4 regions of the Bacillus sp. WC2503 genome follow, and region 2 is predicted to be linked to each of the others. Evidence: riboswitches for the same ligand, from Rfam matches in the RefSeq annotation. Region 2 holds a riboswitch; each other region holds the start of a gene.
What was found. Region 2 has a riboswitch for S-adenosylmethionine ahead of ACUN26_RS23460 (bifunctional O-acetylhomoserine aminocarboxypropyltransferase/cysteine synthase). Riboswitches for the same ligand answer to the same signal wherever they lie in the genome.

Region 1 (3,015 bases), 1.1 Mb from region 2:
GTGTATGAACTACTTTCGGTCTTTGAATTGTGTCTTTTTCTATTACAGGTGTAACATTCGCAACAGCGCGCTTCATACTTTGAATATGTTCTGGAGTCGTACCACAACAACCACCCAATAACCGAATACCTTGCTCAATAAATTTCGGTGTCATCGCTTCGAAATAAGCTGGGCTTCCCTCATATACGTAACGTCCCTCCACATAATTTGGGAGACCTGCATTTGGGTATGCTGATAAATAGCCATTCTGCGGAATCGATATCATTTTGAAAGCTTCCGTCATATGAAGTGGCCCTAGTTGACAGTTCAATCCAACAACATTTGCACCGTAATCTATAAGCTGTTTTAATATTTCATTGACATCATTTCCATTTTGAGTCGTACCTGCTTCATGTAACGCTACTTGAGCAACAATCGGAATATTCGTTTGCTTACGCAATACTTTAACGGCATGAAGTAATTCAAATTCATCGTAAAAAGTTTCTAATAGTAATCCATCAACCTGTTCTTCTAGTAAAGCACCTGCCTGTTCAAGTAGCATAAATTCTCGCTCCATATCAGTCGTTGTGACAGCTCCGATATGTTTCATACCACCGATTGTTCCTAAAATTGCATTTCTGTTTGTAACAGATGCTTTCGCAAGCTTCACTGCCGCTTTATTAATTTGAACAACTTGATTTTCTAAGCCATACATACGTAATTTCGCCTCATTTGCTCCATACGTATTTGTTTGAATCACATCTGCACCAGCAGCTACATATTGTTTATGAATCGATATAATTAGGTCTGGATCAGATACATTCAATTCTTCAAAACTACTTTGCAAACCATGTGAATGTAATAACGTTCCAACCGCACCATCACCTATTACAATTCCTTTTGATAATAAATCTAGTAATTTCACGAATCTCCCTCATTTCTATCAATATAAAAACCCCCTCTTCACTTTGAAGAGGGGGACATAATTGTTCCGCCTCTTATTATGCAAAACATTCGTTTTGCAGGTATTAGCACCGTTTCAAACATTTCGTTTGAAGGTTGCCGGGTTTCACAGGGCCTTTCCCTCCACCGCTCTCAATAAGAGTTGTCTTTATTATTTTATTTATGTAGCTAAAAGGAAATGCGTTCCCCTTTTAACAATGTTTGTTAATTTTTTATAAATTTAGCATGCACAAATATAAAAGTCAATGACACTTGCGGAAAAATAAAAATTATTTAAAATAAAGTTGCAATTCAATTAACTTTTGCTGTAAAGTTAAAAACATAATAAAAATTTCATACGAACATTCTTATCTAGAGAGGTAGAGGGACTGGCCCTATGACGCCTCAGCAACCATTAACATTTGTTAATAAGGTGCTAATTCCAGCAAATTGTGAAAGATTTGACAGATGAGAAGAAGACTCTATTCAATCCGAAAGCCTTCTTCTTAGAAGGCTTTTTTTTATTTTATATTCAACTACTGGTTCAATTTAAAAAGGAGGAATTTTTACATGTCAACTATCGAAACAAAACTAGCACAAATCGGAAATCGTAGCGAAACTACAACAGGAACTGTTAATCCACCCGTTTATTTCTCAACCGCTTATCGTCACGAAGGACTTGGTAAATCTACCGGCTTTGACTATTCACGAACTGGAAATCCAACTCGTGGTCTTTTAGAACAGGCAATCGCAGACTTAGAATATGGCCAACAAGGTTATGCCTGTAGTTCAGGTATGGCAGCTGTTCTCCTCGTCCTTTCATTATTCCGTTCTGGAGATGAACTTATTGTATCCGAAGATTTATACGGGGGAACGTATCGCTTATTTTCCGAACACGAAAAAAAGTGGAATGTTCGATGTAGATACGTAAATACACAATCTATTAAACAGATTGAGCAAGCTATCACAACTGAAACGAAGGCTATTTTCATAGAAACTCCGACTAATCCATTAATGCAAGTTACTGATATTGCCGCTGTCGCAACTGTAGCGAAAAGACACAGACTACTTCTTATCGTAGACAATACATTCTACACGCCTTATATACAGCAGCCATTAACAGAAGGTGCTGACATCGTACTTCATAGTGCAACGAAATATTTAGGTGGGCATAATGATGTATTAAGCGGACTTGTCGTTGCAAAAGGAAAGGAACTTTGTGAGGAAATCGCTCATTATCATAATGCCTCCGGTGCTGTCTTAAGCCCATTTGACTCATGGCTATTAATTCGTGGTATGAAAACTTTAGCGCTTCGCATGAAACAACATGAAGAAAATGCGAAAGCAGTTGTTGCTTATTTAAATGATGAGGATGGTGTGACAGATGTCTTTTATCCAGGGAGAGGCGGTATGATTTCATTCCGACTTAAAGATGAAGCTTGGATTAATCCATTCTTACAATCTTTATCCTTAATCACATTTGCCGAAAGTCTTGGTGGTGTAGAAAGTTTAATGACTTATCCAGCAACGCAAACACATGCTGATATTCCAGAAGAAATCAGAACGGCGAACGGTGTATGTAATCGTCTTCTTCGATTCTCCGTCGGCATTGAAAACAGTAATGATTTAATTCAAGACTTAAATCAAGCCATTAAACTTGTAAAAGAAGGTGTGAGAATATGAGTTATTCTATAGATACACTCTTACTACACAACCAATATAAACACGATGCACAAACAGGAGCTGTTAACGTTCCCATTTATAACACATCAACATTTCACCAGTTTGATGTAGATACTTTTGGCAAATACGACTATAGCCGATCTGGAAATCCAACTCGTGAAGCTCTGGAAGATATCATTGCTTTATTAGAAGGCGGAACAAAAGGATTCGCCTTTGCCTCAGGCATTGCAGCGATTTCTACTGCTTTTCTCCTTCTTTCACAAGGCGATCACGTTCTCATTTCAGAAGACGTATACGGAGGCACTTATCGAATTATAACTGAAGTACTCTCCCGTTACGGTGTTTCACATACATTTGTTGATATGACCAATTTAGAAGAAATAAAGCAAAATATTAAATCGAATACGAAAC
Region 2 (3,015 bases):
AAGTAGTATCCAAAAGGATAAATGCCCCCATTCAACAACTAATTCTTTTAATTGATGTTCCCCTGAAAATAATGTGTACGGAAGAAAAGTGCCTACAATTCCTAATAAAATACCACCGATAATTCCAAGTGTAATTTTGTACTTTGTAAAAGGATGAATTAACTTCTCTAATATGAATTCTAATTTGAAATAAAAGAAACCAATTATAGCACCAATACTAGCAAGCGGGAGAAATGCGATCCATTCATTGAAAGAAAGTGAACCTTCTCCAAAATCAACAATAAAGGATCCTCGATTATCGAGTTTACTCAGTAGTAAATAAACAGAAAAACCTGCAAAAGTAGTAGTTAAGTATACAATTGCTTTTTTTCTTTTAGAAAATTCGTTAATTTGCTCACTCTCATTTTCATTTGGGGCCAAGTAACCGAATAATGGTGCATTAAAAATGACACTTAAAGTAGCACCAATTCCAACCTCTGTTAGTTCATTCATTCCCTTTAAAGCAAATTTAAAGCGATCACCAACCCATGTGCAAAGTCCGCCAATAATTCCAACAAGTGCGGCTTCTGGACCGAGACTAGCCCCAAATATTAAGACAATAATCGCAGTTAAAGTAGCTTGATGGACAAAACGGTATTCAATCCTACCTGTTTTTTTATATTCATCCATAACCTCTGGCATAAGACGTGGATATGTACCAAAGTATTTTTGTGATAAACCAACAAGAATCCCGCCGATTGTGGTTACGCAAAGGGTGTAATAAGGGGGGGAAGAGAAAACGCTAGGTAAATAACCCCAAATAAAATGGATTCCGATATTTATCGTAACTAAAAATAGCCAGACTGTAGCGCCTACTATGGATCCTAGAAGAATGCCATATAAGACGATTATATAATGCATGTCTTTTGTATTTGTCATGTTATACCTCCGTTATGCAAGTCTTAGTAGGAAAAGGTTGCAGATGTTAGTGTGAAATGGATTGAATATGTATAGTATCTTTTTGAGAGGATTGCTTATTCAATATGTAGGGCGATTTTTTGAATTTATAGTTTAAGTTACTTATTTAATTTTATAGATTGATTTGAGTTTTTTAAAGGTCTTTTTTGAAATAGAATGGAATATATTTCTTTTGTTGCTTTCTATAAAACTGTTAACATTTATTTTAGAACATTCGGAAAAATCGATTGACATTAGGAAATTATTGCTATAAAATCAACGGTAATTGCATAGTCTTATCAAGAAAAGGTGGAGGGACAGGCCCGATGAAACCTTGGCAACAGCCGTATAACGGAATTGTGCCAAATCCTGCAGGTAATAATCCTGAGAGATAAGAAAGAGCCTTTAGAGCGTGTTTTTAAACTGCTCCTTTCTTATTTTCAGGAAAGGGGCAGTTTTTTATTTTGTATAAAAGAAAGGAGAATGAGAGATGGGAGAATCATGGGGAAAAGGAACGATTTGTGTGCAAGGTGGCTATACACCAAAGAATGGTGAACCACGTGTTTTGCCGCTTTATCAAAGTACAACGTATAAATACGATACGTCGGATGATTTAGCAGCACTATTTAATTTAGAGGCAGAAGGATATATATATACGCGTATTGGCAATCCTACTCTAGCTGCATTCGAGCAGAAGTTATCAGATTTAGAAGGCGGTGTAGGAGCGGTTGCAACAGCTTCTGGGCAGGCAGCCATTATGCTAGCAGTTTTAAATATTTGTAGTAGTGGAGATCATCTTCTTTGTTCTTCAACAGTTTACGGGGGGACGTTTAATTTATTTGGAGTAAGTTTACGTAAGCTTGGCATTGATGTTACGTTCTTTAATCCAAATTTAGCAGCAGATGAAATTGTGGCACTTGCTAATGATAAGACGAAACTCATCTATGCAGAATCGTTAGGAAATCCAGCAATGAACGTTTTAAATTTCAAAGAATTTTCAGATGCAGCCAAAGAGCTGGAAGTACCTTTTATCGTTGATAACACATTAGCGACTCCTTATTTATGCCAAGCGTTCGAACATGGAGCAAATATTATTGTTCATTCTACGACGAAATATATTGATGGGCATGCAAGCTCTTTAGGTGGCATTGTAATTGATGGAGGAAATTTTGATTGGACAAAAGGGAAATATCCTGAGCTTGTTGAACCAGATCCAAGTTATCACGGCGTAAGCTATGTTCAAAACTTTGGGGCAGCAGCTTATATTGTGAAAGCACGTGTTCAGCTGTTAAGAGACTATGGAAATTGTATGAGCCCATTCAATGCGTATATTAGCAATATTGGCTTAGAAACACTGCATTTACGAATGGAGCGTCATAGCGAAAATGCTCTCGCAGTTGCCAAGTGGCTTGCTAACCATGAACGTATTGAATGGGTGAGTTATCCGGGGTTAGATAGTAATGAAAATTACTCGTTAGCACAAAAGTATTTGAAAAAAGGTGCTAGTGGAGTTTTAACTTTCGGTATTAAAGGTGGATTAGAAGCAGCAAAAGAATTTATCGCAAATGTAAAACTAGCGACTCTCGTAACGCATGTAGCTGATGCAAGAACTTGTGTTATACATCCTGCTAGTACGACGCATAGACAATTAAGTGCTGAAGATCAGCGTTTAGCTGGTGTTACATCTGATTTAATTCGTTTATCGGTTGGTATAGAAGATGTTTCTGATATTATTGCAGATTTAGAAGCGGCATTAGTCGGAGGCAAACAACATGCCGATCATAATTGATAAAGACTTACCAGCTCGTAAAGTATTGCAAAAAGAAAATATTTTTGTAATGACGAAGGAACGAGCAGAAACACAAGATATTCGGGCATTGAAAATTGCTATATTAAATTTAATGCCAACGAAGCAAGACACAGAGGCACAATTACTTCGATTAATTGGAAATACACCATTGCAATTAGATGTTCATTTGCTTCATATGGAATCACATCTGTCTCGTAATGTAGCGCAGGACCATTTAACAAGCTTTTATAAAACGTTTCGTGATATTGAAAATGAAAAATTTGATGGAC
Region 3 (3,015 bases), 270 kb from region 2:
GGTATTATTATCGCCGCTGTTGGTGGCTTATCTCTACTACTTACAATCGTATTAGGAATAGGTCTCATTGGTGTTTTATGCTCGTTATTCCTTGTTGTATCAAGTGTTGGGGTTGTATCGACAACCGGCTTCTCGTTAGCAATGAGAAATCAAAAACAAGCGGCAGGAACAGCATCAGCTTTACTAGGCTTATTACAGTTTATTTCAGGGGCACTTGTTGCACCATTAGTAGGTATTGGTGGAAGTAATACGGCATTGCCGATGGGTATTGTGATAGCTCTTTGTGAAATTGGTGCTGTATTATGTTATCTATTTATGGCCAGAAGAAGTGAAAAGCATTTTGAACTGCAACAAAGACAAAATTTAGAAGCTTAAATTATAAAAAAGAGTTGATTCAAATATTTTTGAATCAGCTCTTTTTTCATTTCTTTGAAATAACTCATACAGCTTTGTAAGGTGATGCAAAAGTTATTTGCATAAAGTGACGATACTGTGACAAAAATGTTGGTATATATATTAAGGTATCCTCTTAAGTGTAAAAAGTAGGGCGTTCTCGGTATAATAACAAGTGGAGATAAAAGAAACTATAGATAGAAGTAGATGTAGATAAAAGGAGAAAAAGAGATGAAGAAGGTTTTGGGTATTGCTGTAATGGGAAGTATGATTCTTCTAGCGGGATGTAATGGAAATAAAGATACGAAAGAACCGAAAGAGAAGGTAGAGCAATCTACAGAACAAACAGAAGAAATGAAAGAATACAGCGCAGTACATGAAAAATATGATATAAAAATGAATAAAGAAATCAATAAAGCACTGCAGTTATTTGAAGTGGCAAAGGAAAAGGGCGGTAAGGAAATAACGAATGCTGCATATAAAGAAGATGTGCAAAAAGTAACAACGAGCATGTTAGAAGATATTGATAATATACGTAAAGAAATTCATGTTCCGAAGTCGAAAGAGCAAGAACATGAGGTATATGTTGGTTTCTTGAATGAATCGGAACAAGCGATGAAAAAATTACAGAAGTTAGCTAAAGAAGAAGATTCATCATTAATTCGTGATATAGAAATTAATTTTGCAACAGCATCGACATACTATAAACGTTTTCAAACAGAAACGAAAAAATAACCTTGCACATGCAAGGTTATTTTTTCTTCTTACCATCACCATCTTCATCTTCGTATACTAACACTTTCTGCTCTTCGTGAAATTCGGAAATAGTTTGTCCGGTAATATTATCGAAGGGTGTGTAAAAAGAAGTAACGCTTTTCTTTTTAATGAAAAGTTTATAAAATCCAATGATAACAAGTATAACAATTGTTAATGGCAGTCCTATAGTTGCTAGAAGTAAGGGATCCATCATATAGCTCCTTTAATATCATTTCTTTATATTATAAACAAAAAACTGCGATTTAGATAAATAACCTCATCGAAAACTGATTTTTCTAAACATATCCAATTTGATTGACTTTTCATTTTTTCAGAATTATAATTCGAAATATACAATTTGAACCAAATAATAATATAGCAATTTACTTATCCAGAGAGGTAGAGGGACTGGCCCTATGACACCTCAGCAGCGGGTTCTGTAATAGGAACACCGTGCTAATTCCAGCAAGCAAGTCTTGAAAGATAAGTGATGGGCCTTTGTTTATTAAGCCTTGATCTTATTTTTTAAGATCAAGGTTTTTTGTATTCTAAAAAGAGAAAAGGGAGTAATGGAAAAAGTACGTTCATAAAACAAAGTAAATTTATGTGTTTAGGGGGTTATTGAAGTGTATGTAATTAAAAAATTATCGGTTATGGTGTTCACACTATGGGTTATTACGACAGTAACATTTCTAATTATGCATATCATTCCGGGAGATCCATTTTCATCAGATGCAAAAATCTTTCCTGAAGAAGTGATTCAAAACATGAGAGCGAAGTATCACCTTGATGAACCGTTGTGGAATCAATATGTTGCTTATTTAGACGGTGTAGTTCATTTTGATTTTGGTGAATCTGTTCAATCAACCGGGCAAGGTGTATCAGAAATTATAACAACTGGCTTTGGTCCATCAGCAATTATTGGTCTACAAGCACTTGTTATTTCATTGTTAGTCGGAATTGCTGCAGGTACATTTGCTGCTCTATATCATGGGAAAGTAATTGACTATAGTGTGAGTTTGCTCGCAATTCTCGGTATTTCTATTCCAAGTTTTATTTTAGCACCACTATTTATACAAGTATTCGCTATTCAATTTGAGCTTTTACCAGTAGCGTCTTGGGGAACATTCGAACATACCGTATTACCATCTTTCGCATTGGCGTTAGGTCCAATTGCGGTTATTACAAGGTTTGTTCGTTCTAATATGATCGAAGTATTGCAGAGTGATTATATTAAGCTAGCAAGAGCGAAAGGCATACCAATTAAGAAGATTATTATAAGACATGCTCTTCCAAATGCGATTGTTCCAGTACTGACATTTGTTGGACCATTAATGGCTGGACTTTTAACAGGGACTTTCGTTATTGAAAAAATCTTTTCAATTCCTGGCCTAGGAAAATATTTTGTAGATAGTATTTTTAACCGAGACTATCCGGTGATTATGGGAACAACAATTTTCTATAGTGCATTATTAATTACTTGTATTTTCATTACAGATATTATTCACCGCATTGTTGATCCACGTATTCGTTCTATTACATAAGGAGGGGGGATATTTAAATGGGAGCTTATGAAATTAATGAACAGTTATTAACGAAAGAAGAGAAAAAAGAATTAACGATAAATAAAAATCAGCAAACGATTAGCAGAAAGAAAGAAGTGTTTCGTAAGTTTATATCGAATCCAATCGCAGTTTTAGGAACAGTGACGTTATTGCTAATTATTGTTTTCTCGCTTATTGGCGAAAGTTTAACGCCATTTACTGCGAGTGAACAAGTAAAAGAGGCAACAAATTTACCGCCGAGTAGTGAACATTGGTTTGGAACAGATGATCTAGGGAGAGATATTTGGGCACGTACTTGGGC
Region 4 (3,015 bases), 280 kb from region 2:
TACCTCACAGTTTTGTACTGAAGAGGAAGTTCATCAACTTACCGCCATTACTGGTAGTGCACCTGCTTTTCTCTATCACTTTGCTGAAGGTTTAATTGAAGCGACGAAAAACTATGGAATTGATGAGAAAACGGCAAACCACCTTGTCATTCAAATGATTGCTGGTTCTGCCGCTATGCTCCAACAAAACGAAGATCCAGCTATGCTCCGAGAACAAGTAACAACACCAGGAGGTTCAACTGCTGAAGGCTTAAAAGTTCTATATGAAAATAATTTTTCAGAAGTCATTCAACAAGCAGTTGAAGCAACAAATAAAAAAGCTAGGGGGAAATAATATGAATTTAACAAGTTTAAAAGACTATACAACATTACATAATGGTGTAAAAATGCCTTGGTTCGGTTTAGGTGTGTTTAAAGTAGAGGACGGATCAGAAGTAATTGATTCTGTAAAAGCAGCTATTAAAAACGGATACCGCAGCATCGATACTGCAGCAATCTATCAAAATGAAGAAGGCGTTGGTCAAGCAATTCGCGAATCTGATATTCCTCGTGAAGAGCTATTTATCACTTCAAAAGTATGGAATAGCGATCAAGGTTATGAAACAACAATTCAAGCATTTGAAACTACATTAGAGAAATTAGGCCTAGAATATTTAGATTTATATTTAGTACATTGGCCTGTAAAAGAGAAATATACTGAATCATGGAAAGCGTTAGAAAAGCTTTATAAAGATGGTCGTGTTCGTGCTATCGGTGTGAGTAATTTCCACATTCACCACTTACAAGACGTATTTGAAATTGCTGAAATTAAGCCAATGGTCAACCAAGTGGAATACCACCCTCGTTTAGCACAAGAAGAATTACATGCTTTCTGTAAAGAACATAACATCCAGCTCGAGGCTTGGTCACCATTAATGCAAGGGCAACTACTGGATCATCCAACATTACAAGAAATTGCGACAAAATATAGTAAATCAACTGCACAAGTTATTTTACGCTGGGATTTACAAAATGAAGTTGTAACGATTCCTAAATCAATTAAAGAGCACCGCATTATTGAAAATGCAAACATCTTTGATTTTGAATTAAGCTCGGATGATATGAAAGCAATTCAAGCTTTGAATGAAAATCATCGCGTCGGTCCAGATCCAGATAACTTTAACTTCTAGCAGAAAAACCACTGCCATGTGCAGTGGTTTTTTCACTTTTAAAAAAACTGAAAATTTAAACTATATTTCATTTGATTGACACTTCATTATCCAAGGTGTAAGATTTTGAATTATCAAAGAAACACAAAAATTAATAAAATTCATTCGTTTACTCATTGTATCAAGAGAGGTGGAGGGACTGGCCCTTTGAAACCTCGGCAGCAGGTTCATTTTGAATACTGTGCCACTTCCTGCAAGCTTTATGCTTGAAAGATAGAATGAGGGACTTCGTTTATATACGGGTACATAACTTGTATGTGAAAATCCCTCTTTCTCAATCAGAAAAGAGGGATTTTTTTATTTTTCATTTCCCTCATCATCATCCAAACTTAATTATTTAGGAGGAAAATCAAATGAAAAAGAAGTTTGTACCCGGTATCGCATCAGTTGTAGGAGTAAGTATTTTATTAACTGGTTGCGGTAGTTATAAAAACGAAGCTAGCGGAGCAAATGCAAAAGACGAGGCATCTAGTAAACAGGTTTTAAACTTATCTTCACCTTCTGAAATACGAACAATGGATACAGCTCGTGCTACAGATACTGATTCCGGTCAAGTAATGAGAAACGTATTTGAAGGTTTGTATAATCTTGGTGAAGGTAACAAACCTGTCCCTGGCGTTGCAAAATCCCATGAAGTAAGTGGCGATAAAACGAAGTACACATTCCACCTGCGAGATTCAAAATGGTCAAACGGTACTCCTGTTACAGCGAAAGATTTCGTCTTCGCCTGGCAAAGAGCTGTTGATCCAGCAACAGCCTCTGAATATGCATTTTTATTCTTTGATATTAAAAACGCAAAACAAATTAACAACAAAGAGCTTCCAGCCGATCAACTTGGTGTAAAAGCAGTTGATGACTATACGTTTGAGGTAGAATTAGAGCGTCCTGTTCCGTACTTTATTAGCTTAACGGCGTTCCCAACATTTCTACCAATTAGCGAGGAATTCTTTAAAACACAAGGTGATAAGTACGCTTTAGAAGATAATACAATTTTGTATAACGGAGCTTTTACACTAAGTGATTGGAAGCATGAACAAAGCTTTAAATTTAAGAAAAACCCTACCTACTGGGATAAAGATACTGTCAAAATCGAAGAAATCAATTTCAACATCGTAAAAGAAAAATCAACAGAAGTAAATTTATTCGAATCTAAACAATTAGACCGTATAAAACTAACATCTGACTTCGTTGATAAATATAAAAAGGATGCTAATTTTAAAGAACGTCCGAACGTAGGGGTACAATTTTTACGTATGAATCAACAAAACAAAGTACTTCAAAACGTTTCTGCACGCCAAGCAATTGATCAAACGATTGATCGAAAGTCCTTTGTCAATACGTTATTAAATGATGGCTCTACACCAACCTTTGGTCTTGTGCCAAAAAACTTTGCAAAAGGTCCTGATGGAAAAGACTTCCGTGCTACAAACGGCGATTTAACAAAAGTTGATACGAAATCTGCACAAGAATTATGGAAAAAAGCAAAAAAAGAACTAGGTTCTGAAAAGATAACATTAGAATTATTAACAAGTGACGGTGACCTTGAGAAGAAGACTGGTGAGTTTCTAAAAGGTCAATTAGAAAAGAATTTAGAGGGCTTAACAGTAAATATAAAACCGCAACCACGTAAACAACAAGTTTCACTCTTATTAAAAGGTGACTACGAAATCGGAATTGATGGTTGGAGCCCTGACTTTGCTGATCCAATTACATTCCTTGAATTGTTTACAACGAATAACCCTTACAACTTAGATCATTACTCTAATAAAGAGTTCGACGAAGCAATTGAAAAGGTGAAAACTACTTT

Region 1: linked by a shared signal. The riboswitch ahead of ACUN26_RS17895 (bifunctional homocysteine S-methyltransferase/methylenetetrahydrofolate reductase) and the one ahead of ACUN26_RS23460 (bifunctional O-acetylhomoserine aminocarboxypropyltransferase/cysteine synthase) in region 2 are both predicted to bind S-adenosylmethionine.
Region 3: linked by a shared signal. The riboswitch ahead of ACUN26_RS24945 (ABC transporter permease) and the one ahead of ACUN26_RS23460 (bifunctional O-acetylhomoserine aminocarboxypropyltransferase/cysteine synthase) in region 2 are both predicted to bind S-adenosylmethionine.
Region 4: linked by a shared signal. The riboswitch ahead of ACUN26_RS24995 (peptide ABC transporter substrate-binding protein) and the one ahead of ACUN26_RS23460 (bifunctional O-acetylhomoserine aminocarboxypropyltransferase/cysteine synthase) in region 2 are both predicted to bind S-adenosylmethionine.

What each region holds. Positions count from the first base shown of each region.
Region 1 is NZ_JBQYMD010000001.1:3,491,515-3,494,529, forward strand. It holds gene ACUN26_RS17895 (bifunctional homocysteine S-methyltransferase/methylenetetrahydrofolate reductase) at 1-904, opposite strand, end outside; SAM riboswitch class I at 975-1,084, opposite strand; SAM riboswitch class I at 1,287-1,396, shown strand; gene metI (cystathionine gamma-synthase/O-acetylhomoserine thiolyase) at 1,492-2,604, shown strand; gene metC (cystathionine beta-lyase) at 2,601-3,015, shown strand, end outside.
Region 2 is NZ_JBQYMD010000001.1:4,544,231-4,547,245, reverse strand. It holds gene ACUN26_RS23465 (chloride channel protein) at 1-918, opposite strand, end outside; SAM riboswitch class I at 1,230-1,334, shown strand; gene ACUN26_RS23460 (bifunctional O-acetylhomoserine aminocarboxypropyltransferase/cysteine synthase) at 1,427-2,725, shown strand; gene metA (homoserine O-acetyltransferase MetA) at 2,709-3,015, shown strand, end outside.
Region 3 is NZ_JBQYMD010000001.1:4,814,384-4,817,398, forward strand. It holds gene ACUN26_RS24930 (multidrug effflux MFS transporter) at 1-375, shown strand, start outside; gene ACUN26_RS24935 (hypothetical protein) at 625-1,128, shown strand; gene ACUN26_RS24940 (DUF3951 domain-containing protein) at 1,145-1,360, opposite strand; SAM riboswitch class I at 1,534-1,639, shown strand; gene ACUN26_RS24945 (ABC transporter permease) at 1,776-2,693, shown strand; gene ACUN26_RS24950 (ABC transporter permease) at 2,711-3,015, shown strand, end outside.
Region 4 is NZ_JBQYMD010000001.1:4,825,724-4,828,738, reverse strand. It holds gene proC (pyrroline-5-carboxylate reductase) at 1-334, shown strand, start outside; gene ACUN26_RS25000 (aldo/keto reductase) at 336-1,169, shown strand; SAM riboswitch class I at 1,324-1,428, shown strand; gene ACUN26_RS24995 (peptide ABC transporter substrate-binding protein) at 1,562-3,015, shown strand, end outside.